One region of the Micromonospora sp. NPDC049301 genome, then DNA from elsewhere that is predicted to be linked to it. Evidence: riboswitches for the same ligand, from Rfam matches in the RefSeq annotation. Region 1 holds a riboswitch; each other region holds the start of a gene.
What was found. Region 1 has a riboswitch for cyclic di-AMP ahead of AB0K07_RS08765 (C39 family peptidase). Riboswitches for the same ligand answer to the same signal wherever they lie in the genome.
Positions count from the first base shown of each region.

Region 2: it holds a riboswitch for cyclic di-AMP, as region 1 does, so the genes downstream of both, AB0K07_RS28965 (transglycosylase family protein) here and AB0K07_RS08765 (C39 family peptidase) in region 1, are expected to answer to the same signal.
Region 3: it holds a riboswitch for cyclic di-AMP, as region 1 does, so the genes downstream of both, AB0K07_RS03680 (hypothetical protein) here and AB0K07_RS08765 (C39 family peptidase) in region 1, are expected to answer to the same signal.

Region 1 is NZ_JBFAQO010000002.1:554,896-562,499, reverse strand. Features, by position in the region: gene AB0K07_RS08775 (CDP-glycerol glycerophosphotransferase family protein) at 1-49, shown strand, start outside; gene AB0K07_RS08770 (alpha/beta fold hydrolase) at 46-792, opposite strand; gene AB0K07_RS08765 (C39 family peptidase) at 1,051-1,887, opposite strand; cyclic di-AMP (ydaO/yuaA leader) riboswitch at 2,127-2,268, opposite strand; gene AB0K07_RS08760 (hypothetical protein) at 2,544-3,314, opposite strand; gene AB0K07_RS08755 (hypothetical protein) at 3,440-3,838, opposite strand; gene AB0K07_RS08750 (acyltransferase) at 3,940-5,202, opposite strand; gene AB0K07_RS08745 (glycosyltransferase) at 5,572-6,735, shown strand; gene pseI (pseudaminic acid synthase) at 6,869-7,604, shown strand, end outside.
Region 2 is NZ_JBFAQO010000015.1:35,968-43,571, forward strand. Features, by position in the region: gene AB0K07_RS28950 (hypothetical protein) at 117-623, shown strand; gene AB0K07_RS28955 (SDR family oxidoreductase) at 718-1,416, opposite strand; gene htpG (molecular chaperone HtpG) at 1,578-3,494, shown strand; cyclic di-AMP (ydaO/yuaA leader) riboswitch at 3,752-3,924, shown strand; gene AB0K07_RS28965 (transglycosylase family protein) at 3,925-4,581, shown strand; gene AB0K07_RS28970 (hypothetical protein) at 4,656-5,003, opposite strand; gene dinB (DNA polymerase IV) at 5,116-6,303, opposite strand; gene AB0K07_RS28980 (GNAT family N-acetyltransferase) at 6,356-6,871, opposite strand; gene AB0K07_RS28985 (N-acetyltransferase) at 6,868-7,386, opposite strand; gene AB0K07_RS28990 (FMN-binding glutamate synthase family protein) at 7,442-7,604, opposite strand, start outside.
Region 3 is NZ_JBFAQO010000001.1:772,926-780,529, forward strand. Features, by position in the region: gene AB0K07_RS03670 (helix-turn-helix domain-containing protein) at 1-44, opposite strand, end outside; gene AB0K07_RS03675 (carbonic anhydrase) at 246-959, shown strand; gene AB0K07_RS03680 (hypothetical protein) at 1,018-2,037, opposite strand; cyclic di-AMP (ydaO/yuaA leader) riboswitch at 2,042-2,172, opposite strand; gene AB0K07_RS03685 (YibE/F family protein) at 2,339-3,715, opposite strand; gene AB0K07_RS03690 (heavy metal translocating P-type ATPase) at 4,168-6,129, shown strand; gene AB0K07_RS03695 (metal-sensitive transcriptional regulator) at 6,160-6,456, opposite strand; gene AB0K07_RS03700 (copper ion binding protein) at 6,609-6,818, shown strand; gene AB0K07_RS03705 (hypothetical protein) at 6,833-7,604, shown strand, end outside.

The DNA.
Region 1 (7,604 bases):
CCGGGAGCTGGCGCCGACGCAGGCGCTCGCCGCACCCACGCCGGTCTAGCGGTACGGGTCGAGCAGCGCCAGCACCGCCGCCGGGTCCTCCACGTGCGCGTTGTGCCCGAGACCGGGCAGCGTGGCGACCGGTACGCCGTACTCCTTGAGCTGCTCGTCGGTGACCATCGGGTCGTTTTCCCCGCGCGCCAGCACCACCGGCACGTCGGTCGCCGCCAACAGCGCGGCCAGGTCGGGCTCGCCGACGGCGAAGGCGGTGGGGTCCATGGCGAGGCGCCACCGGCCGTCGACCTGGCGCAGCCCGGCGTCCACGACCGCGTGGTCGGGTGGAACCAGGCCGGCCAGTCCGGAGACGCGCAGGTAGCGACGAGCCGCCTCGGTGCGGCTGGCGAACCAGCTCACCGGGCGGGCGGCGACCTCGGCGGCACGGGTCAGCTCCGCGGGTGACCAGAGCGCCTTGATGCCCAGCCCGACCACCGCGTCCACCGGGATCCCGGCGTCGCGGGCGGCCAGCGCCAGGCCGACCACCCCACCCAGCGAGTGCCCGAGCACGACGAGCCGGTCGTCGGGGGCGAGGGCCTGCGCGATCCGCTGGGCGAAGCCCGCAAAGGAGTACGACGGCAGCGGCGGCGCCCAACCGTGGCCGGCGAGATCCGGTGCCAGCCACCGCCCGGGCCAGCGCTGCTCAAGGTGCGGCGCCCAGGGCAACCACACGTCGCCGGTCGCCCCCATGCCGTGCAGCAGCAGCAAGACCGGCCTACGACCGGCGTGACCACCCGATTCATCCACCACGGCCGCAGTCTCCCACGGTTCACGGCCCGGTACGAGAGTCGTCATCCACGCCACGCCCGACGCAGGAAGGTCCACTGTAGAGTGCGCGACCTGGACCGGGAACGGGCAGCGTGCAACCGTCCAGCATCGACCACACGGTCAGCGGGACGAAGTCGAACCACCTCGCGCTGTACGGCTTCATCGGCTACTGACCGCACGAAAACGCCGCGGGCGCCGGCCCCTCGTGGGGAACGGCGCCCGCGGCGGGCTGCGCCCGGGTCAGGCGGAGTAGCCCCGAGTGGCGATCCAGTTCGCCAGGTCGATCGTGGTGATCCAGTACGCCGGGTCGGCGGCGTTCGCCGAGTCGGCGATCCGCACGGTCCGGCCGTTGTCCTTGTAGCCCACCACGGCGATGTAGTGCCCGCCGCCGTAGGAGTGCCAGCCACCATCGGTGTCGGTGGCGTCGCCGACGACGTTGGCCACCACCCCGCGGCCGGCGGTGATCGCCGCGACCACGTCGGCCTGGAGCCGGTCCATCTGGGCCGGGCTGGGCGTGCCGGCGAACATCCGGGTCCGGTACGGGGAGCCCTTCACCTCGGCGTTGAGCACCCGGGTGGTGTCCAGGGCCGAGTTGGTGCCCATCTCGGTGGTGCCCAGCTCGACGCCCAGCTCGTCCTGGGTGCGGTCGATGCCGGTGGCGCTGAGCGCGTTGCGGGTGGCTGCCGGTCCACAGTTGAAGTACGTGTTCTGCGCCTGGTAGTCGTAGTCGAGCACCTTGGTCGCGGGCGGCTTCGGCGGTGCCGGCTTACGGGTGAGATCGGGGTTGCTGCTCGCCTTGGCGGCGGGCGACGCGGCACTGGCCGTCGGGGCGGCGGTGCTCGGCGAGGCGCTGGCCGAGGGGGGCACGACGCGGGCCTCGCCGCGCGATGCGACGGTGTCGCTGCGCATCTCGGCGACCGTGGTCGCGGTGTGCTGACTGGCCGGGGCCTCGTCAGCGCCGGCGATCAGGGCGCCGGTGGTGGTCGCGAGCGCGAGGGCCGCGGCGGAGGCGGCGACGATCTGGTAAGGGCGCTCGGTGGCGAGACGACGGAGCTGACGCTTCAGGGTGTGCTTCATGGGGTTCTCCACGGATGGGGGGGGAGAGCGGCACACCGGGCCGGACCGTTATCCGGGCAGGCGCCAGCGCGCGGACCGTGGTCCGCGAATGGTGAACCGCTCAGGGGGCTGCCCGGCGTGGCCGGGCGGGAGAGGCGGTGACCCGGGGGGTCAGCTCACCCGACGGATGAGCGGGGGCACCGCGGCGCCGTGGAGGCGAAGGAACAACCGAGGGGTGGAGAGGTGCTGCACGAGGATGGAACTCCTTCCGACGCCGCCTACCGGGTTAGCTGACGGATTCGGGCGGGAAGATCGCCCTACCGCGGGCCGTGGCTCGCGGATTCACCCCGGACTTACTGATGGGTCCCCGGTTCGTTGATCACGATTGAGCGGGTCGGCGCGGCGTCGCCTCTTGCGATCGATTACCGCACCAGACGGGACGACACTACTGGTCGGTTCAAGCCCTGCCAAGCCAGGTTCACCTGCGTAAACCTGAAATCGCGCGGCAATTTCTGCGCGTATTGCCACTGACGTGACTCGATGGGACAACCGGTTACGGCGGCACTGGCGGGCGACAACCGGACAGGCCGTCGACAAAAGCACCGCATTCGTGGGAAAAATTCGGCCGATCGCGCCGAGCGCCCGATTTCCGGCAGATGTGACGGGGCTCACCCAAGTCAACCCACCCGGGCCGGACTCCACCGCGTCGCGGTCGCCGGACGGGACGTCGCCGTCACCGCACGGGGAGCCGGCACCGGGTTCGGCCGCAGCCGGGCCGCCGCCGCGTACGCCTCTGCCGCGAGGGCACGGGCCGACTCGGCGGACAGTTCCGCGTCGCGCCAGGCCGAGCGCTCCAAACCGGCGGCAGCCCGGTAGTCGGCCAGCCGCGCGTCCCGGACCGCCCGACTGAGCAGCACCTCCTGCTCGACCGGGTGCCGCCGGGGATCCCAGCCGTGCCGATGCGCGAACACCTCGCCGAGCTGCCGCATGGACAGCTCGCCGCGCCAGTGCGCCGCCATCGCCGTGCGGTGCAGGTAGCGCTCCCGGCCGGCGTACTCGGCGGGGGTGCGTGGGGTACGCGGGGTGGGCAGCGCCCCGGCGCCGGCGAACCGACGGGCGGCGGTGTCCGCCTCGTCGTACCGGGCCCACGCCTGCTCCACCTGCTCCTGAGCAACCAACCAGTCGGCGCGCCGTCGGCGGGCGGTCTGCGCGGCGCCCGCCGCGGCGACGGCCACCTCCTCGGCGTACCGGCGCAGGTCGGCGGCGTCGGCTCTGGCCGCCTCCCGGGCGGTGGGCGCCGCCGGGATCGGGTCGACCGCCGCCTGGTCCCGCTCCGGGCGGGCGACCAGCACGGCGAGCACGGTCAGCGCCAGCAGGAACAGAGCCGACCAGATGGCGGCGGCCTGGGGCACTTCGGTCAGGAACTGGTAGAAGACGACGGTCTCCATGGTCGGCACCTCGGGAAGAGAGCTGTGCGATGGGGGCCGACGGTCGCGGCGGGGCCACGGGTCGGCGGTGCGGGGAGCTGACGGGTCGACAGGCGCGGGTGGGCGGGACGCTCGTCCCGGTGGGCTCAGCGCCCGGGTGGGGCCCGGGGAGCCTGGCTGGCGCGGCCGTCGGTGCGGGGCAGCGGGTCTGATCCGGCGTCGCGCACCGGGGTCGCATCGGTCGGAGCGGCGGGGACGCTCAGCCCGCCCGGCGGGACCGCCCGCGGGTCGGCCGACCATTGCGCGGCGGGGCTCTCGGCGGTCGCCCGCTCGGCAGCGTCCGCGGAGGCGGACCGATACGACGACGCGAGCGGCCCGGGGGTGTACGCCGCCGGCGCGGCGGCCGGTGCCTCCGGCCAGGCGGCCGAGGCCGGGGCCTGGCCGGCGCCGAGCGCCAGGGCGGCGACGACGGCGAGACTGGTCAGCACTCGTGTCGCCCAGCGCGCCACCCACCACAGCGGACAGGTGAGCGCGACCGGAAGCACGGTCCCACGCTACCGCCGAGATCGACCGACCGCATCGCAGCCGGGCGTGTCGACCCGCGCCGCGCCGACCGCGTCGACGCCGCTGACCAGGGTGGACGGTGTCAGCGCGAGTCGGCGTACGTCGATCGCTCGCCGACCTGGCCGGCCCTGCGCGCCCCGACGCCGCCCGATTCGACGCCGCGGGCCTCGACGCTGTGGGCCGCACCGCCGCGGGCCGCACCGCCGCGGGCCTCGGCGTCGCCGGTGCGCTGTCGGGGGATGATCGCCGGCCGGGTCGGGCGGCGTGGAGCGAGCCGGCGCATCATCGGGGTCTCGACGAACCGGTGCAGCAGCCCGGCGAGGACCAGGTTGACCAGCAGGAAGCCGACAACCACCGCCGGCCCGCGCCAGCCGCCGAAACCGGTCCCCCAGTCGCCGGTCCAGCGAAGGACCGTCGTCATCACCAGCACGTGCACCAGGTAGAAGGCGAACGAGACCTCACCGAGCCAGACCAACGGGCGGGATCGCCACGGCGAGGGCCGGCCCCGCACGTCAGCGTCCGCCGCAGCGGTGATCACCAGCAGGTACGCCACCGCGAGCAGGGTCGTCCACAGCTCGGCGCGGATCCACTGTGCGGCGGCGATCCAGGTGGCCACGAAGATGACGCTGGCCGCGGTGAGCCCGGGGCCACGCCACCGGCCCCGCAACATCAACTCGGCCGCCACCGCGCCCAACCAGAACTCCAGCGACCGCACCGGCGGAAAGATCTGGGTGAACCACCAGCGGCTGGCCTCCGGCACCAGGTGCTGGGCCGGCCAGAGCGCGAGGATCAGCAGCGGCAGGGCGACGACCAGCGTCCAGAGCAGCGCCGGCCGGGCCCGCCGCAGCAGCGGCAGTGCCAGCGGCAGGCAGAGGTAGAAGAAGAACTCGCAGGACAGCGACCAGCTCACCGTGTTGATGCTGTAGAACCAGCCCGGCCGGGGATCCCAGGCCTGCAGGAGCAGCACGTTCTCCAGCGCGGCGGCCGGCAGCACCGGGTCGGCGAACCACCAGGCCACCAGCAACGCCGCCGCCCACAGCACCAGGTGGTTCGGATAGATCTTGGCGATCCGACGGCGCCAGAAGGTCCGCCGGGAGTCGCCGGGGCGGGCCGACCAGACCAGTACGAATCCACTGAGGACGAAGAAGAACTGCACCCCGGACAGGCCGAGGGCGAACGTCGAGTCGATCAACGCCTTGTAGTCGGGTTCGGCGATGATCCGCATGGTGGCGGCGTGGAAGCCGAAGACCAGCAACGCGGCGATCCAGCGCAGGCCGGTCAGTGAGGGCAGCCGTGCCGGGGCGCTCGCGGGCCGGACGACCGACGCGGCGGGGGTGCTCGTCATGCCGGGATCCCGGGGCTCCACAGGGTCACCAGCACGTACGTCTCCTCCTCGACGCGGCGTGGGCCGCGACGCCCACGACGGCCCGGCGGGCCGCACCCGGGGCACACTACCGGGTCACTACCGGGTGAACCGGACGTGTCTCATGGGTGACGAACGCGAAGCGGACGGGCCGGACCGCTCGTGCAGACGCCGTCCTGGACGGTGGCCATCACGCCCAGGATCCAGTCGCGGCTCTCCGGCACCCCCACGATCCGAAAGTCCCGGTCGGGCCTTTCGTTAACCTGAACCTGGCCCGCTGTTCAAAAACCCCACCACCGGCAGCCATGTGGGATTCCGCGGCTGGCCACCCGGGTCGTCGAAGGTGGCGGCGTGGTCAATGAGCCGACGCACGCACCGCTGCTCAGCATCGTCGTGCCCGTGTACGGCGTCGAGGCGTACCTCTACCAGTGCCTCGAGTCGATCCGGGCGGACATCCCGGCCGGAGAGTCGGACGCGGTTGAGCTGATCGCCGTCGACGACGCGTCCCCGGACGGCTGCGGCGCGATGCTGCGCTCGTACGCCGCCGGCCGCGAGGGCGTCCGCGTCGTGCACCTGACCAGCAACGTCGGTCTGGGCCTGGCCCGTAACGCCGGCCTCGAGGTGGCCACCGGCCGGTACGTCTGGTTCGTCGACAGCGACGACTGGCTGCCGCCGGGCACCATCTCCGCTGTGCTGGACCGGCTGCGCCAGCACGAGCCCGACGTGCTGATGCTGGACCACCTGCGGGTGCACGAGGACGGCCGGCGGGAGGTCGACGCGAGCAGCCACCTGCTGCGCGGGGTGTCGGGCGTGGCCCGCCTCGCCGACCAGCCGCAGCTGCTGCGCGTACAGCACACCGCGTGGAACAAGGTGGTCCGCCGCGCCTTCCTGGACGAGTTGGAGCTGCGGTTCTTCCCCGGCTGGTACGAGGACATCCCGTTCAGCCACCCGCTGCTGATCGGCGCGGAGAAGATCTCCGTGCTGGACCGGGTCTGCTATCTGTACCGGCAGGGTCGGCAGGGCGCCATCACCTCCACCCGCAGCGGCCGGCACTTCGACGCGTTCGGGCAGTACGAGCGGCTGATGGACTGGGTCCGCCGGCGGCACCCGGACGAGGGTCTCGAGGCCGAGCTCTTCCAGCTCATGATCAGCCACTATCTGGTGGTGGTCGGCAACGACGACCGCCTCCACCCGCACCTGCGGCGGGCCTTCTTCCACCGGGTCGCCGAGCACTACCGCCGCTACCTGCCGACCGGTGGCTACCCGATGCCCCCGGGAGTGACCGGGCTGAAGCACCGGCTGGTCGGGCGCGGTGACTACCTGGCGTACTCGGCGCTGCGCCAGGCCCACCGGGTGGCCGGCCGGCTGCGCAGGCCCGGCCCGGCGGGAGGCGCCACCGACGGTGCCGGATCGGCCACCGCGGACGAGGACCCGGGCCGACCGGCGGGCGACGGACTCGCCGCCGACCTGACGGCGGGGCAGCGCGACGCGCTGGCCGGGGGCCGCCTGCCGTGACCACCCGCACCACACACCACGCCGGGAGCCGGGTCGGCTCCCGGCGCCCTGGTTTTCCAGGTCGTCCGCCCGCAGGGTGGACGACGACAGCACCACCGCACCCCGGTGCGGGCGTACCTGAGCAGAGGTCGGAATGACGGCGACAATCAAGATCGGACCGCACGCGGTCGGTGCCGGCGAGCGACCCTTCGTGGTCGCCGAGATGTCCGGTAACCACAACGGTGACCTGGACCGGGCGCTGGCCATCGTCGACGCGGTGGCGGAGAGCGGGGCGCACGCGCTCAAGCTCCAGACGTACCGGCCGGACACGATCACGATCGACGTCGACACCCCGGCGTTCCGGATCTCCAGTGGGCACGAGCTGTGGGGCGGGGAGAACCTGTACCGCCTCTACGAGCGGGCGCACACCCCGTACGAGTGGCACGCCCCGATCTTCGAGCGGGCCCGCGAGCGCGGCCTGACCGTCTTCTCGTCACCGTTCGACGCGACGGCCGTGGAGCTGCTGGAGTCGCTGGACGCACCGGCGTACAAGATCGCTTCGTCGGAGCTGGTCGACCTGCCGCTGATCCGGTTGGTGGCCAGCACCGGCAAGCCGATGGTGATCTCCACCGGGATGGCGACGGTGGCCGAGATCGACGCCGCCGTGCGGACCGCCCGCGACGGCGGCGCGGCGGGCATCGTGCTGCTGGCCTGCACCGCCTCCTACCCGGCTCCCCCGGCGGACAGCAACCTGCGCCGGCTGCCGGTGCTGGCCGGCGCGTTCGACGTGCCGGTGGGGCTCTCCGACCACACGCCCGGCATCGGGGTGGCGGTCGCCTCGGTGGCGCTCGGCGCCTGCTTCATCGAGAAGCACGTGACCCTGGACCGGG
Region 2 (7,604 bases), on a different contig from region 1:
GAGGCGGGCGATCGCCTCCACCCGACAACTAGTCACACCTGTCTATCTCTGGTAGAAATCCTTCAAGGCCGGCCCCTGGTTCGCAAAAATCCCACCCACACGCGAACGGGAGTGCCATGTCTTCCACCCGATCCACCCTGCGCCGCCGCATGCTCACGCTGCTGGTGGCCACCCTCGCCACGGTCGGCGCCGCACTCGGTCTCGCCGCCCCGGCCTTCGCCATCAGCCACTCCAGCGCCACCTCGCAGCTGCGCGCCGCCAACATCTCCTGGACCTCCAGTGGCAACTGCAGCGACCGCAACGTCCCCACCTGCACCTCGTTCGACGGGGTCCGGCAGGCCACCATCGACGGCATCATCACCTTCAAGCGGGCCAGCGGGTGCGCGGTCACCATCACGGCCGGCACCGAGGTCGGGCATGCCGGCGGCACGTACAGCCACTGGAACGGCTACAAGCTCGACATCGCGCTGAGCACCTGCATCCAGAACTACATCTCCGCGAACTACACCTACGTCGGCTACATCGCCGGCTTCGGCTACCAGTACCGGGCGCCCTCGGGCAACCTCTACACCAAGGAGGGCAGTCACTGGGACATCCTCTTCTACAGCTGTGGCGGTTGCTGACCTGCCGCACGCCGAGGCGGGTGCACGGACGGAGCTGACCGCGTACCCGCGCCGGGGCCGCCGCCGGACCATCGGCGGCGGCCCCGGCCGCGGGTCAGGGCAGCTGCGGGTAGAGCGCGGCCACTCCGCCGGCCAGCCCGCCCTGCACCTGCCGGCTGATGTCGTCGGCCACGATCTCGTACGCGTCGGCCTCGACGCCGTCCACGCCGATCCGGGCGATCAGCGCCGGGTCGGACTTCGCGGCGGAGACCCCGGCGGCCATGTCGGTGTCCATGTAGCCGACGTGCAGGCCGGCGACCCGGACGCCCCGGTCGGCGAGCTGGGCGCGCAGCGCGTTGGTCATCGCCCACTCGGCGGACTTGGCGGCGCCGTACGCCCCGCTCTTCGGGAAGTTGACCCAGGACAGCACGGAGAGCACGTTGAGGATGGTTCCGCCGCCGTTGCCGGCGATGACCGGCGCGAACGCCCGGGCCATCGACAGGGTGCCGAGGTAGTGGGTCTCCAGCTCCAGCCGGACGAGGTCCAGGTCGCCGTCGAGGAGGTCGGTTCCGGAGTCGATGCCGGCGTTGTTGATCAGCAGGTTCACGTCCCCGGCCAGCTTGGCGGCGGCGGCAATGGAGGCGGGGTCGGTGATGTCGAGCCGCACCGGCGTCACGCCGGGCAGGTCGACGCTGTCGGGGTTGCGGGCGCCGGCGTAGACGGTGGCGCCCCGGGAGAGGAGTTCGGCGGCGAGGTGCCGGCCGAAGCCCCGGTTGGCGCCGGTGACGAGAGCGGTGCTTCCAGAGATCTTCATGGGAGCCAGGTTATCGACCTGACTTCTCTTAGCCAAAGTCAGCTATGTCACGGCGGCGGCACGCCGGGATCGGGAATACGACCCGGACGCGCCCACAACCCCGCCGGTGACGGCTCGTATCCTTTTCGCGAACCTCCGCAGAAGCCGAGAAGGGAGACGGTGTGAGCAACCGGGCCGAGACGTTGGAGTTCCAGGCCGAGGCGCGTCAGCTCCTCCAGCTGGTGGTCCACTCGATCTATTCGAACAAGGACGTCTTCCTGCGGGAACTCATCTCGAACGCGTCCGACGCGCTGGACAAGCTGCGGCTGGCGACAATGGTCGACAAGGACCTCGTCGCCGACACCGACGACCTGCACGTCGCCATCGAGGTGGACCGGGACGCCCGCACCCTGACCGTGCGGGACAACGGCATCGGCATGACCCGCGACGAGGTCGTCGGGCTGATCGGCACGATCGCCAAGTCGGGCACCGCCGAGCTGCTGCGCCAGCTGCGCGAGTCCGCCGACGCCCGTGCCTCGCAGGACCTGATCGGTCAGTTCGGCGTCGGTTTCTACGCCGCGTTCATGGTCGCCGACAGGGTCACCCTGCTGACCCGTAAGGCCGGCGAAAGCGGCGGCACCCGCTGGGAGTCCACCGGCGAGGGCACGTACTCGATCGAGACCGTCGACGAGGCACCGCAGGGCACCGCGGTGACCCTGCACCTCAAGCCGGCCGACACCGAGGACAACCTGCACGACTACACCGCCGAGTGGACCATCCGGGAGATCGTCAAGCGATACTCCGACTTCATCGCCTGGCCGATCCGGATGCGCGTCGAGCGCCCCGGCGCCGATGGCGCGGACGCCACCAGCGAGGAGCAGACGCTCAACTCGATGAAGGCGCTCTGGGCCCGGCCCCGCGACGAGGTCGACGCCACCGAGTACCACGAGTTCTACAAGCACGTCAGCCACGACTGGGCCGACCCGCTCGAGGTCGTGCACATGAAGGGCGAGGGCACCTTCGAGTACGAGGCGCTGCTGTTCCTGCCCAGCCACGCCCCGCTGGACATGTTCTCCCCGCAGGGCCGCCGTGGCGTCCAGCTCTACGTCAAGCGCGTGTTCATCATGGACGACTGCGAAGCGCTGGTCCCCACCTACCTGCGCTTCGTCAAGGGCGTCGTCGACGCGCACGACCTGTCGCTGAACATCTCCCGGGAGATCCTCCAGCAGGACCGGCAGATCCAGATCGTCCGTCGCCGCCTGGTGAAGAAGATCCTCGCCACGGTCAAGGACCTGAAGGCCAATCACCCCGAGCGCTACCGCACCTTCTGGACCGAGTTCGGCGCGGTCGTCAAGGAGGGGTTGATCGACGACACCGACAACCGGGACACCCTGCTGGAGATCCTGTCGGTCGCGTCCACCAACGACCCGGCCGAGCCCACCGACCTGGCCGGCTACGTCTCCCGGATGAAGGACGGCCAGGGCGACATCTGGTACGCCACCGGCGACTCGCGGGCCACCATCGAGAACTCCCCGCACCTGGAGGCGTTCCGGGCCAAGGGCCACGAGGTGCTGCTGCTCACCGACCCGGTCGACGAGGTGTGGGTCGAGCGGGTCGGCACGTACGACGGCCGCCCGCTGCGCTCGATCGCCAAGGGCGAGGTCGACCTCGACACCGACGAGGAGAAGAAGCAGGCCGAGGCCGAGCGCGAGCAGCAGCGACAGGAGTTCGCCGCGCTGGTCGACTGGCTCGGCACGACCCTCGCCGACAGCGTCCGGGAGGTGCGCCTGTCGTCGCGGTTGACCACCTCGCCGGCCTGCGTCGTCGGCGACGCGCACGACCTCACCCCGACCCTGGAGAAGATGTACCGGGCGATGGGGCACGAGGTCCCGTCGACCAAGCGCATCCTGGAGATCAATCCCGGTCACCCGCTGGTTGCCGGGCTGCGCAAGGCCCACGAGCGGAGCGCCGGCTCGGAGGCTCTGACCGAGACGGCCGAGCTGCTGTACGGCCTGGCGGTGCTCGCCGAGGGCGGCGAGCTGGCCGACCCGGCCCGGTTCACCCGGGCGCTCGCCGACCGGCTGGCCCGCACCCTGTAGTCGACGGCTTCTCCGGCCGGCGGGCCGCCCGCTCAGCCGACCCCGCCCGGCCGGGCCGTCGCGCGCTGTCGACGAGCGCCACGACGCCCGGGAACCGACCCGATCGGAAACGGTCCATCGTGCTCAGTGCACAGTCTCCCGACGCCCGCAACCGCTGCGTGAGCCGCCCCGCGTGCCCCGGTGAAGAAGTTCATAAAAGGTGGGCGACCGTCACCGACCGTGCCTAACGTCGGTCGGGTTCGCCAATGCGGACACCGCGACCGGCAACGCCAAATCCTGCCCCCGGCCGTCGGAACCCAGTCACCCGGGCAGGAGCGGGGGACCCACACGTTCCTCGGTGCACGTCACCTCGGGGTGAAGCCGCCACCGCGCGGCCGGGCTCCTCGGCCCGAACCCGACAGCTCACCTCGCCGGCGTGGAGGAAGCACACATGTCACCTGACTACACGCCCCGTCATCGACGGGTCACCACCCGCCGCGTCGCCGTCGGCACCCTGGCCGTCGGCGCGATCACCGGCGCCGTCGCCCTCTTCGGCCCGGCCGCCCCGGCCCAGGCCGGGGTCAACTGGGACGCGATCGCCCAGTGCGAATCCAGCGGCAACTGGCACATCAACACCGGCAACGGCTACTACGGCGGGTTGCAGTTCTCGCAGAGCACCTGGGCCGGCTACGGCGGCAAGAAGTACGCCGCCCGCGCCGACCTGGCCAGCCGCGGCGAGCAGATCGCCATCGCCGAGAAGGTGCTCGACGGGCAGGGCATCGGCGCCTGGCCGACCTGCGGCAGGAAGGGCGGCTCGTCGGGCGGCTCCGCCGCGAAGTCCTCGTCGACGTCCACCTCGAAGTCCGACTCGACTGCCAAGCCGCGGGAGCGGTCGTCGCGCGGCGAGCAGCCGGCGACCCGCAACCACCGGCGCACCGCGCCCGCGACGGACGGCAGGACGTACCTGGTCAAGCCGGGTGACACCCTGTCGAAGATCGCCCAGGCGCACCAGGTCGGCGGCGGTTGGCAGGCCCTGTACGAGCGCAACCGGCAGCTGGTCGGCGCGGACCCCGGTCTGATCTTCCCGGGTCAGCGGCTCGCCCTCTGACGCACGCACGACGCGCGGGCGCTCGACCGGATTCCGGTCGGGCGCCCGCGGACGTGTCGGGAAAGGGGCGGGCGTCAGGCGGCCGACGCGGCAGCCTCCGGAAGCGCCGACCAGGCCCGGCGCGCGGCCGGAACGCCCTCAGCGGGCCGGTCAGCAGGTGTGGTGGCGCCCTCGTCCCGCTCTGACGCGACTGTGGACGGTGTGCCGGCCGCACCACGGGCCAGTCGGAGCGACTGTTCAGCGGAGGTGCGGGCCGCGCACGGCCACGGCTGGCCGGCGCAGAGCAGGTTGGTGCAGGCGCCGTCCTCGTCGGGCTCATGGGCGCTGAGCACGTCGATCGCGAGCTGCCAGAGCAGCGGGTCGGTCACGTCGCCGGGACGCTGCTCGCGCCGGCTCGGACGGTTGCTGGTGTCGTCGGACATGGTGGTCCCCCCTGGTAAGGCTGATCGTCACTACGTGACCGCTCAGGCGGTCGCTAAACCCGCACCCGTTGTGATGTCCGGCGCAGCCGGGCCGGAGACCATCCGGTGCCGGTCAGTCCGGCAGCAGCGGCATCTCGACGCCCGGATCACGGCCGAGCAGCACCGCCCGGGTCAGCGCCGCCGATCCGAACCGGTCACGGACCGCGTCCACCGCGGCGTCCAGCTCGGCACCCGGATCGTGGTGGAACGGCAGCTCCGGCTGCACCGGGTTGTCGTCCAGGTTGCCGACCGAGACGCCGATCAGCGTGACGCCCCGCCGGTCGATCTCGGGCAGGGCGGCCCGCAGCAGCGCCCGCGCGGCGGCGAGCAGCGGCGTGGTGTCCGCGGTCGCCTTGCGGACGGTGTGCGAGCGGGTGGCCCGGGTGTAGTCGCCGAAGCGCAGCCGCAGCATCACCGTGCGCCCGGACCGCCCGGCCGCCCGCATCCGCCGGGTCACCCGGTCGACCAGGCCGGCCAGGACGGCGTCCAGCTCCGCCGGCGCGTGCGGCGTGCGGCTCAGCGCGTGCTGCGCGCCCATCGAGCCGCGCCGGCGGCCGACCTGCACCGCCCGGGGGTCGCGGTTGTGCGCGAGGGCGTGCAGGTGCCGGCCCGCGCCGGCGCCGAGCAGCGACACCAACGCCGCCTCGCCGAGCCGGGCCACCTCGCCGACCGTACGGATCCGGCGTTCCCGCAGCTTCGCGGCGGTGACCGGGCCGACGCCCCAGAGCCGTTCCACCGGCAGCGGGTGCAGAAACGCCAGCTCGGCGTCGGGCGCGACGACGAGCAGCCCGTCCGGCTTCGCCACCCCGCTGGCGACCTTCGCCAGGAACTTCGTCCGGGCCACGCCCACGGTGATCGGCAGGCGGACCCGATCCCACACCTCCCGGCGCAGCCGCTCGGCGATGTCGGCCGGCGGCCCGGCCAGCCGGCGCAGGCCACCGACGTCCAGGAACGCCTCGTCGATGGAGAGGCCCTCGACCAGCGGGGTGGTCTGCCGGAAGATCTCGAACACCGCCCGGCTGGCCGCCGTGTACGCCGACATCCGGGGCGGCACCACGATCGCGTCCGGGCAGAGCCGGCGCGCCTGCTGGCCGCCCATCGCGCTGCGGACGCCCCGCGCCTTCGCCTCGTAGCTGGCCGCGAGCACCACGCCGCCGCCGACGATCACCGGCCGCCCCCGCAGGCGTGGATCGTCGCGCTGCTCGACCGACGCGTAGAAGGCGTCCAGGTCGGCGTGCAGGATGCTGGCCCCGGGCGACACGTACATATGTTCGCATGGAGCGTGCGATCACCACAGTGACCTGGGCGAACGCCTATTGCCCCGGCGGTGCGGCGTCGGGCCGCAGGGCGTAGTGGCGCAGCGACACGGTGTTGCCGTCCGGGGTGGTCCACGCCGCCGTGCTGGTGCCGGTGCACCGCCAACCGGTGCGCTCGTAGAGGGCGGCGGCCGCGGTGTCGCCGGCGGCCACCTGGAGCACCAGGTCCGTCCCGCGCTCGCTCGCCCACCTCCCGGCCCGGGCCAGCAGGGCGGCGCCGAGCGCCCGACCGCGGGCGGCCGGCGACACGAATAGGCGGGCAACCTCGGCCGTCGGCCGGGCCAGCGGCCCGTCCGGCGGGTCGGGCACCCGGTGCACGGCCACGTGCCCGACGATCGCGGCATCGGCGTCGAGGGCGACCCAGGCCCGCGCCGGGAGAGGCTCGCGCAACCAGCGGTGCGGGTCGGCCGGCCAGTTCAGCGGGTACCGGTCGACCTCGTGGACGACAGCGAGCGCCGCGACGCACGCGTCAAGGTCGGTGGCGCGGCGGCGGCGGATGCGCGGTGTGCTCACAGGTCGTCGAACGGGCCGGCGTACCGGAACTCACCCCGGATCGACTCCCGCCAGGCACTCAACGGACGGGCCTGGAAGTACTGCGGACCCCATGGCTGCGGCGGGGTGACGCCCAGCTCGACGGCCGGTCGGAACCCGAACCGGGGGTAGTAGTCGGGGTGGCCGAGCAGCACCACCAGTGGCTCCTCCCGGGCGTCGGCCGCGCCCAGCACCGCGTGCATCAGGGCCGAGCCGACCCCGCGCCGCTGCCAGTCGGGAAGCACGCCGAGCGGCCCCAGGCCGAGCGCCACCGGCTCGCCGGCAACCCGGCCGCGGGTGGCCACCACGTGCCCCACCACCTGCCCGTCCGGGTCGGTCGCCACCAGGGAGTACGCGGGCAGCCAACCCTCGTCGGCGCGCAGCGCGTCGACCAGTGTCGCCTCGATCGGTACGCCTCCGTCCGGCGCGGTGAAGGCGGCGGCGTGCACCGCGCGGATGGCGTCGACATCGGCGGGCGTCTCGCGTCTGATCAGCACCGCGCCACGATACGGTGCCCCGCGCGCCCGCTCCACGTGTTATCGCGAGCGCCGGTCAGCCGACGGCGGTGGGGGAGGGCGTGGCGCTGCCGCCCTGCGGTGCCTCCGGTGCCATCAGCCGGACGATCTCCGCCCGGTCGGCCGGCGAGGGCAGGCCCCACTCCGGCCGGTAGCCGTACACCTCGCGCAGTGGGGTGGAGCCGGTGCGGCCGTCCAGG
Region 3 (7,604 bases), on a different contig from region 1:
TTCCGGCCGCCGGTACCGCCAGCCGCCGTCGCCGTGCTCGCCATCGTGGGACCGCCTCTCCCGTTGTCGACCCTGCCCTCGGGGCTCCGCCCGATGACCGCCCGGGGCCAACGTATGAAATCTATATCACGCATATCTTGACGCATCTTGTGGTGCGTGTGACCGTGGAGCCCGAGCCAGCGCTCGTCGCCGGCCCCCGTGAAGAGCCGGTTGAGCAGGTCAAAAGCGTGGAGACGAGGTGCGGGATGAGCAATCCCGGTACACCCGGCGGGCAGCCGGGTCCGCAGCGGACCACGGACCCGGTGCCGGCCGATCCGGCCCAGGCGTACGCCGAACTGGCTGCCGGCAACCGCCGCTTCGTCAGCGGCGCCCCGCGCCACCCCAACCAGGATGCCGGGCACCGGGCCGCGGTGGCGGACGGGCAGCACCCGTTCGCGGTGATCGTCGGCTGCTCCGACTCCCGGTTGGCCGCTGAGATCATCTTCGACCGTGGGCTGGGTGACCTGTTCGTGGTCCGCACCGCCGGGCACACCGCAGGCCCCGAGGTGCTGGGCAGCGTGGAGTACGCGGTGACCGTGCTGGGCACCCCGCTGGTGGTGGTGCTCGGTCACGACTCGTGCGGCGCGGTGCAGGCGACCCGCGAGGCGGTCACCACCGGCGCCCAGCCCCTGGGGCACCTCCGCGCCGTCGTCGACGCCGTGCTGCCGAGCCTGCGCCGTGCCGAGGCCGAGGGGGTCGACGACATCGACGGCATCGTCGACATCCACATCGCACAGACCGTCGAGACGCTGCTCGGACAGTCTCCCGTGCTGGCCGCTGCGGTGGCGCAGGGGCGGTGCGCGGTGGTGGGGGTGTCGTACCGGCTCGCCGCCGGAGCCGTGCGTCCGGTGGCCGCCGTGCCGGCCGCGACGGTCGCCGGCGCGGCCGGCGCCAGCATCCCGGTCGCGCCCGCCACCTGACACACGGCGAGGGCCGTCCCGCCTGACGCGGAACGGCCCTCGACGCGGAGCACGCAGGTCAGAGCAGCGACATGTGCACGTGGTCGGTGTGGTTCGACGGCCCGCTGTACGACTTCCAGCCGGTCGCCGGGAACCAGATCTGCCGGTTCCAGATCACGTAGTAGATGCCGAGCCGGTCGGCGTTGCGGATGAGGAACGCGGCGACGTTGTTGCCGTACGTCCGGGTGTCCTCGTTGTGCCACGGGCTGAAGCCGCTCTTCTGCAACGACCAGTCACAGGCGCGGCCCTTCGGGTGCTCCCACGGGCCGCCGGAGCGGTAGCAGCCGACGAACCGGTTGAAGCCGGCTCGCTTGACCTCCTTGTACGCGTGCAGGGTGCGCGGGGTGACGCAGCCCGAGGTGGTCGGGTCATCCTCACTGCACGACTCGGACTTCCAGTCACCGTCGGCGGTCCGTCCGGGGCCGAGCCGGGCGACCGGCGAGGTGGCCGACACCAGCCCACCGGTGAAGCCCTTCCCACCGACCAGCGCGAGCGCCTTGTCCGCGTCGCGCTTCTCCTTCGCCATCAGGGCGGTCTGCTTCTGCTGCTCGCGGACCTCCGCGTCGAGGGCAAGCTTGGCCTGCTCGGCGCGAGCCTTCACCGCGTTGACCTCGGCGAGCTTCTTCTCGTTGACCATGTTCATCTCGTCGAGCGCGGCGGCGCGCTGGACGAACGAGTCGGGGGCGTCACTCTCCAGCAGCATCGCCATCGGGCCGATCCGGCCGGTGCGGTACGACTGGGCGGCGATCTGCCCGACCTGTGGGGCGAGTGCGTCCAGGTCGGCCTTGGCCCGGTCGACCTCCAGCGCCAGCTGCAGCTGCTTCTTCTTGGACTTGTCCAGCCTGGACTTGGCGGCGGAGTAGTCGCGGTTGGTCTTCTCGATGACGTCGTTGAGCAGCTTGGGCTCGCCGTCCTCCTCGTGCCCGGACGGTGTGGGGGTCGTCGGGGCGGCCTGTGCCGGGAGGGGTCCGGCGAGCACGGTCAGTGCGGCGATCACGGCCACCACGGGTGTCAACCAGCGGCGTAGGGGTGCCGTCACAATGTTCCCTTCCGTCGACCGCCGACCGGGTTAGCTGACGGGTTCGGGGCGGAAGTGGCCCCTACCGCTGTCGCGGATTCACCCCACGTACCTGGGTTCCCGGCTCGCCGGTTGGCGATTGGGCGGTGGTACCGCAGACGCTGCTTCGCGCCTTCGGCGGTAACCGGCAGCGAGGTTACCCGAGAGTCCACCGGCTGAGCTACGCCCGGATGCCGACTAAAAGTGTCATTTCGCCATGGCGCTGAGTGACCAGTGACGTGGTTCTCAGGGCGGACGCCCCACCTGGTCACGCTGAGGAGTGTCACCATGCCGTATCCGTGCTCCTGTTCGGCTCTGGCCACCGGTCGGTGGCGGTGGACGAGGGGGTGGTCCGCGCCGGGTCGGGCGATGTGGGGTCGTGTCGATCCGTGCGCGGGGAAATCAGGGCGGCCAGTGCCTCGGCCCGGTCGGGCTGGGGTCGCGGGGCGGGCGCGTCCTCGGCGTGCGCGGGGCCCTGCCGGCCGGCTGCGGTCACCATCGCGGCCAGCCCGGTGGTCAGCGGTACGGCGGCGATCAGACCGAGCGTCGCCACCGCGCTGCGGACGATCTCCTGCGCGAGGAACTCGCTGGTCAGGATCTGCCCGATCGGCCGCGAGTCGGCGGTGAGCAGGAGCAGCAGCGGCAACGAGGCGCCCGCGTACGCCAGCACGATGGTGTTGACGGTGGAGGCGATGTGCGCCCGGCCGACCCGGGTCGCCGCCCGGTAGAGCTGCAGCCGGCTCAGCCCGGGGTTGGCGTTGGCCAGCTCGGTCACGGTGGCCGCCTGGGTGACCGTCACGTCGTCGAGCACACCGAGCGAGCCGATGATGATCCCGGCGAGCAGCAGGCCGTGCAGGTCCACGTCGGCCTGGAACATCGACAGGGTGGTGGCGTCCTCGCTGCCGAAGCCCGTGAGGTGGGTGGCGGCGGTGGCGATGGTGGCGAGCACGCCGGTGAGCACCAGGCTGCCGAGGGTGCCGAGCACCGCCACCGAGGTCTGCGCGGTGACCCCGTGCGTCAGGTAGAGCACCACGAACATGATCAGCGCGGCGCCGACCACCGCCACCAGCAGCGGGGACCGGCCCGCCCCGATGCCGGGCAGCACGAAGGTGAGCAGGATGGCGAAGCTGGCGGCCAACCCGGCCAGGGCGGCCAGGCCCCGCCAACGGCCGAACGCGACGATCGCGGCCGCGAAGATCACCGCCAGCCACAGCAGCGGTGCGGCGCGCTGGTGTTCGGCGATGTTCCAGCTGCTGGCGGCGGGATCGGTCGGATCGGTCAGCTGGACCAGGATGACCTCGTCGCCGACCTCGACGCGGGGTGCACCGGGGCCGGCGGGCACCGGCGTCTGGACCTGCTGGCCGGAGGCCGGCCCGTCGTTCATTCGGACGTCCACCGTGCCGCACGGCCCGTCCCCGGCGCTCGGTGTGCCCTCGGGGCTCGGCGCCGCCGGTGGGCACGGCTCGGTCACCACCCGGGTCACCGTGCCGTGGTGGCGCGGCACGTTCGCGCCGCCGTCGGTCTGCGGTGACCCGTCACGCGGCCAGAGCACCACCGCGGCGAGCACGGTCACGACGAAGAGAGGCACCACGGTCGCGATGAGGATCCGTCGCACCCGGGGCGGGGCGGACGGAGCGGAACGGCTGTGGTCGGAACCCAATGCGAGACTCCCAACGATCCGGTGCGAGGTACGTGCCGGCGGGCCTGTCGGTTCACCGCCGCCGCGGGAATGCGGCGACGAGCGTGCCGGATCGCTGGATGGCGACTGCGTGATCACGGACGGTGAGAGACCAGCCCGTGCGGCGGGAGGCGACGCCACGGCGTGGCGGCACCTCTGCCCGGCTGCGCAGCGGGATCCGGAGGGCCATCGTCGGAAATGCTAACCAGCCCGACCGGGGGATGCAGGTCGTGACGGAGTGTCGGGTGGTCGAACCGCCCGTGTGGGCGTTTCCGGACCGGCATGTTGGAGTCATGCCCGCACCGTCACCGCACGACCCCGACCGCGCCGGCGGCGACCAGCGACACGCCGGGCCCGACGGCCATCAGCGACACGCCGACGGCGGGTCTGGGCAGCGCGGCGGGCACGACAAGCACGCCGGGCACGACCCGGCGATGTTCCGTCGCCGGTTCTGGGTCTGCCTGGTGCTCACCGTGCCGGTGGTGCTGACCAGCCACCTGGTGCTGGACCGGCTCGGCCCCGGGCCGGACGTCCCGGGTCGATCCTGGGTCGGGCCGGTGCTCGGCTCGGTGGTGTTCTGGTGGGGCGGCTGGCCGTTCCTGGTCGGTGCGGTCCGCGAGGTCCGCGACCGGGCGCCGGGCATGATGCTGCTGGTCGCGATGGCCATCACCGTCGCGTACGCGGCGTCACTGGCCGCCAGCGTGGGCGCCTTCGACCTGGACTTCTGGTGGGAGCTGGCCGCGCTGGTCACCATCATGCTGCTGGGGCACTGGCAGGAGATGAAGGCCATCGGTCAGGCCCGGGGTGCGCTCGCGGCGCTGGCCGCGTTGCTGCCCGACGATGCGGAGCGGGTGGCGGCGGACGGGGGTGTCGAGTCGGTGCCGGTGGCCGAGCTGCGGGTCGGCGACACGGTGCTGGTCCGACCGGGTGGCCGGGTTCCGGCGGACGGCCGGATCGTCGACGGTGGGGCCGAGCTGGACGAGTCGATGATCACGGGGGAGTCGCGCCCGGTCGCCCGCTCGACAGGGGAGCGGGTGGTGGCCGGCACGGTCGCCACCGACTCGGCGATCCGCGTCCGCGTCGAGGCGCTGGGTGAGCAGACCGCGCTCGCCGGCATCCAACGGATGGTCGCGCAGGCGCAGCGCTCCGGCGGGCGGGCCCAGCTGCTGGCGGACCGGTTCGCCGCAGCGCTGTTCTACCTGGCCGCCGGCACGGCCGTGCTGACCGTGCTGGTCTGGACCGTGGTCGGCCAGCCCGACGAGGCGGTGGTCCGCGCGGTCACCGTCCTGGTGATCGCCTGCCCGCACGCGCTCGGACTGGCCATTCCGCTGGTCGTCGCGCTCTCCACCGCGCTGGCCGCGCGATCCGGGATCCTGGTCAAGGACCGGTTGGCGCTGGAGCGGATGCGGACCGTCGACGCGGTGCTGTTCGACAAGACCGGCACCCTGACCCGGGGCGAGCACGCGGTCACCGACCTGGTGACGGCGTCCGGCGTCGGGCGGGACGAGGTGCTGCGGATCGCGGCCGGCGTGGAGTCGGACAGCGAGCATCCGCTGGCTCGGGCGATCGTGGCGGCAGCCGGGAGCACCGGCCCGGCCCCGGCCGCCGGGTTCCGGTCGCTGCCGGGCCGCGGCGTGCAGGCCACCGTCGACGGTACGCCGTACGCGGTGGGCGGCCCGGCGCTGCTGCGGGAGCTGAGCCTGTCGCTGCCGGGCGAGCTGGAGGCGGCGATCGGGCGGTGGTCGGCTCGGGGCGCCGCGGTGCTGCACCTGGTGCGGCTGCCGGACACCGTGCTCGGCGCGTTCGCACTGACCGACGAGGTGCGTCCGGAGGCCCGGGAGGCCATCGTCGAGCTGCGCGCCGAGGGCGTCCGCACCATCGCCATGATCACCGGTGACGCCCGCCCGGTGGCCGAGGCGGTCGCCGCCGAACTCGGCTTCCGGCAGGGCGTCGACGAGGTCTTCGCCGAGGTGCTGCCGGCGGAGAAGGACAGCCGGGTGGCCGAGCTTCAGCGGCGGGGGTTGACCGTGGCGATGGTCGGTGACGGGGTGAACGACGCGCCGGCGTTGGCGCGCGCCGACGTCGGCATCGCGATCGGCGCGGGCACCGATGTGGCGATCGAGTCCGCCGGGGTGGTGCTGGCGTCCTCGGACCCGCGCGGGGTCGGCGCCGTGGTCCGGCTCTCCCGGGCGTCGTACCGGAAGATGCGGCAGAACCTGGCCTGGGCGGCGGGCTACAACGTGGTGGCGCTGCCGCTGGCGGCCGGGGTGCTGGCGTGGGCCGGGGTGGCGTTGAGCCCGGCCCTGGCCGCGGTGCTGATGTCCGCGTCCACCATCGTGGTGGCGCTCAACGCCCAACTGCTGCGCGGGGTGCGCCTCGGTCCGGAGGCCGACTGACGGCCCGCCCGGTCGGGCCGGGCGAGGGTCTCAGCCGCGCTTCATCAGCCGGCCGACCGCCGCCATCATCTCGGTGGCCATCTCGTCGGCCCGGCCCTCGGCCGCGCCCTCGTGCATGCAGTGCCGGGCGTGCCCGTCGAGCAGCCCCAGCGCGACCTTGTCCAGCGCGGCCTGGATCGCCGAGATTTGGGTCAGCACGTCGATGCAGTAGCGGTCCTCGTCGACCATCTTCTCGATGCCCCGGACCTGCCCCTCCACGCGGCGGAGCCGCGCGAGCAGCTGATCCTTGCTGGCGGTGTATCCGCGGATCGGAGTGGGTGCGGTCATGCCGACCAGGATAGCGTACCCCTAGGGGGTATGGTAACGTCCCTTCCTGTCGGATACCCCCACCGGGTACCCGTACAGGACAAGGGCAGAGGTCCGCCTCCGATTTACCCCTGGGGGGTATAGGCTCGGAGGTCACGAAGGGAGACGGTTCGATGGTCAACACGACGTACCAGGTGCAGGGCATGACCTGCGGGCACTGCGTCAGCTCGGTCAGCGCCGAGGTCGGCGCCATCGCGGGTGTACGTGACGTGCAGGTCGACCTGTCCACCGGCCAGGTCACGGTCAGCAGCGACCAGCCGCTGGACGTGGCGGTCGTCCGGGCCGCCGTCGACGAGGCCGGCTACGACCTCGTCGACGCCTGATCGAAAGGCTCGGCGTGAACACGGTGACCAGACTGGGCGGATTCGCCCTCGGCCTCGCGGCGGTCTTCGGCGCGGCGTACGGGATCGGCCAGGTGGCCGGTCCCGCCGCCCCGGTCGCGGAGAGCTCGCACGACGGCGGCGCCGCCCACCAGTCGGGTCCGGTGGGCCACGGAGCGCACGACGAGGACGCCGACCGGCTCCCCGGCGGCCTGCTCGTCTCCGACCGCGGCTACACCCTCGAACCGGTCGCCGCCCCGGCCGGCGAGTTCGCCTTCCGGATCGGCGGCCCCGACGGGCGGCCGGTGACCCGGTTCGACGTGGCGCACGACAAGCGGATGCACCTCATCGTCGCCCGGCGGGACCTCTCCGGTTTCCGGCACGTGCACCCCGACCTGGCACCGGACGGCACCTGGCGGGTCGCCACCCCGCTGGCCGGGCCCGGCCAGTGGCGGGCGTTCGCCGACTTCGCCCCGACCGGGGGCGAACCGCTGACCCTCGGTATGGACGTGACCGTCCCCGGAGCGCTGACCGAACGGCCGCTGCCCGCACCGTCGAGCAGCACCACGGTCGACGGCTACACGGTGACCCTGGACGGCACGCTGGAGCCCGGCCGCACCTCGCCGCTCACGCTGACCGTCAGCCGGGACGGCCAGCCGGTCACCGATCTGGAGCCCTACCTGGGCGCGTACGGCCATCTGGTGGCGCTGCGCCGGGGCGACCTGGCGTACCTGCACGTGCACCCGGAGGGGACGCCCGGCGACGGGCGCACGCCGCCCGGCCCGGCCG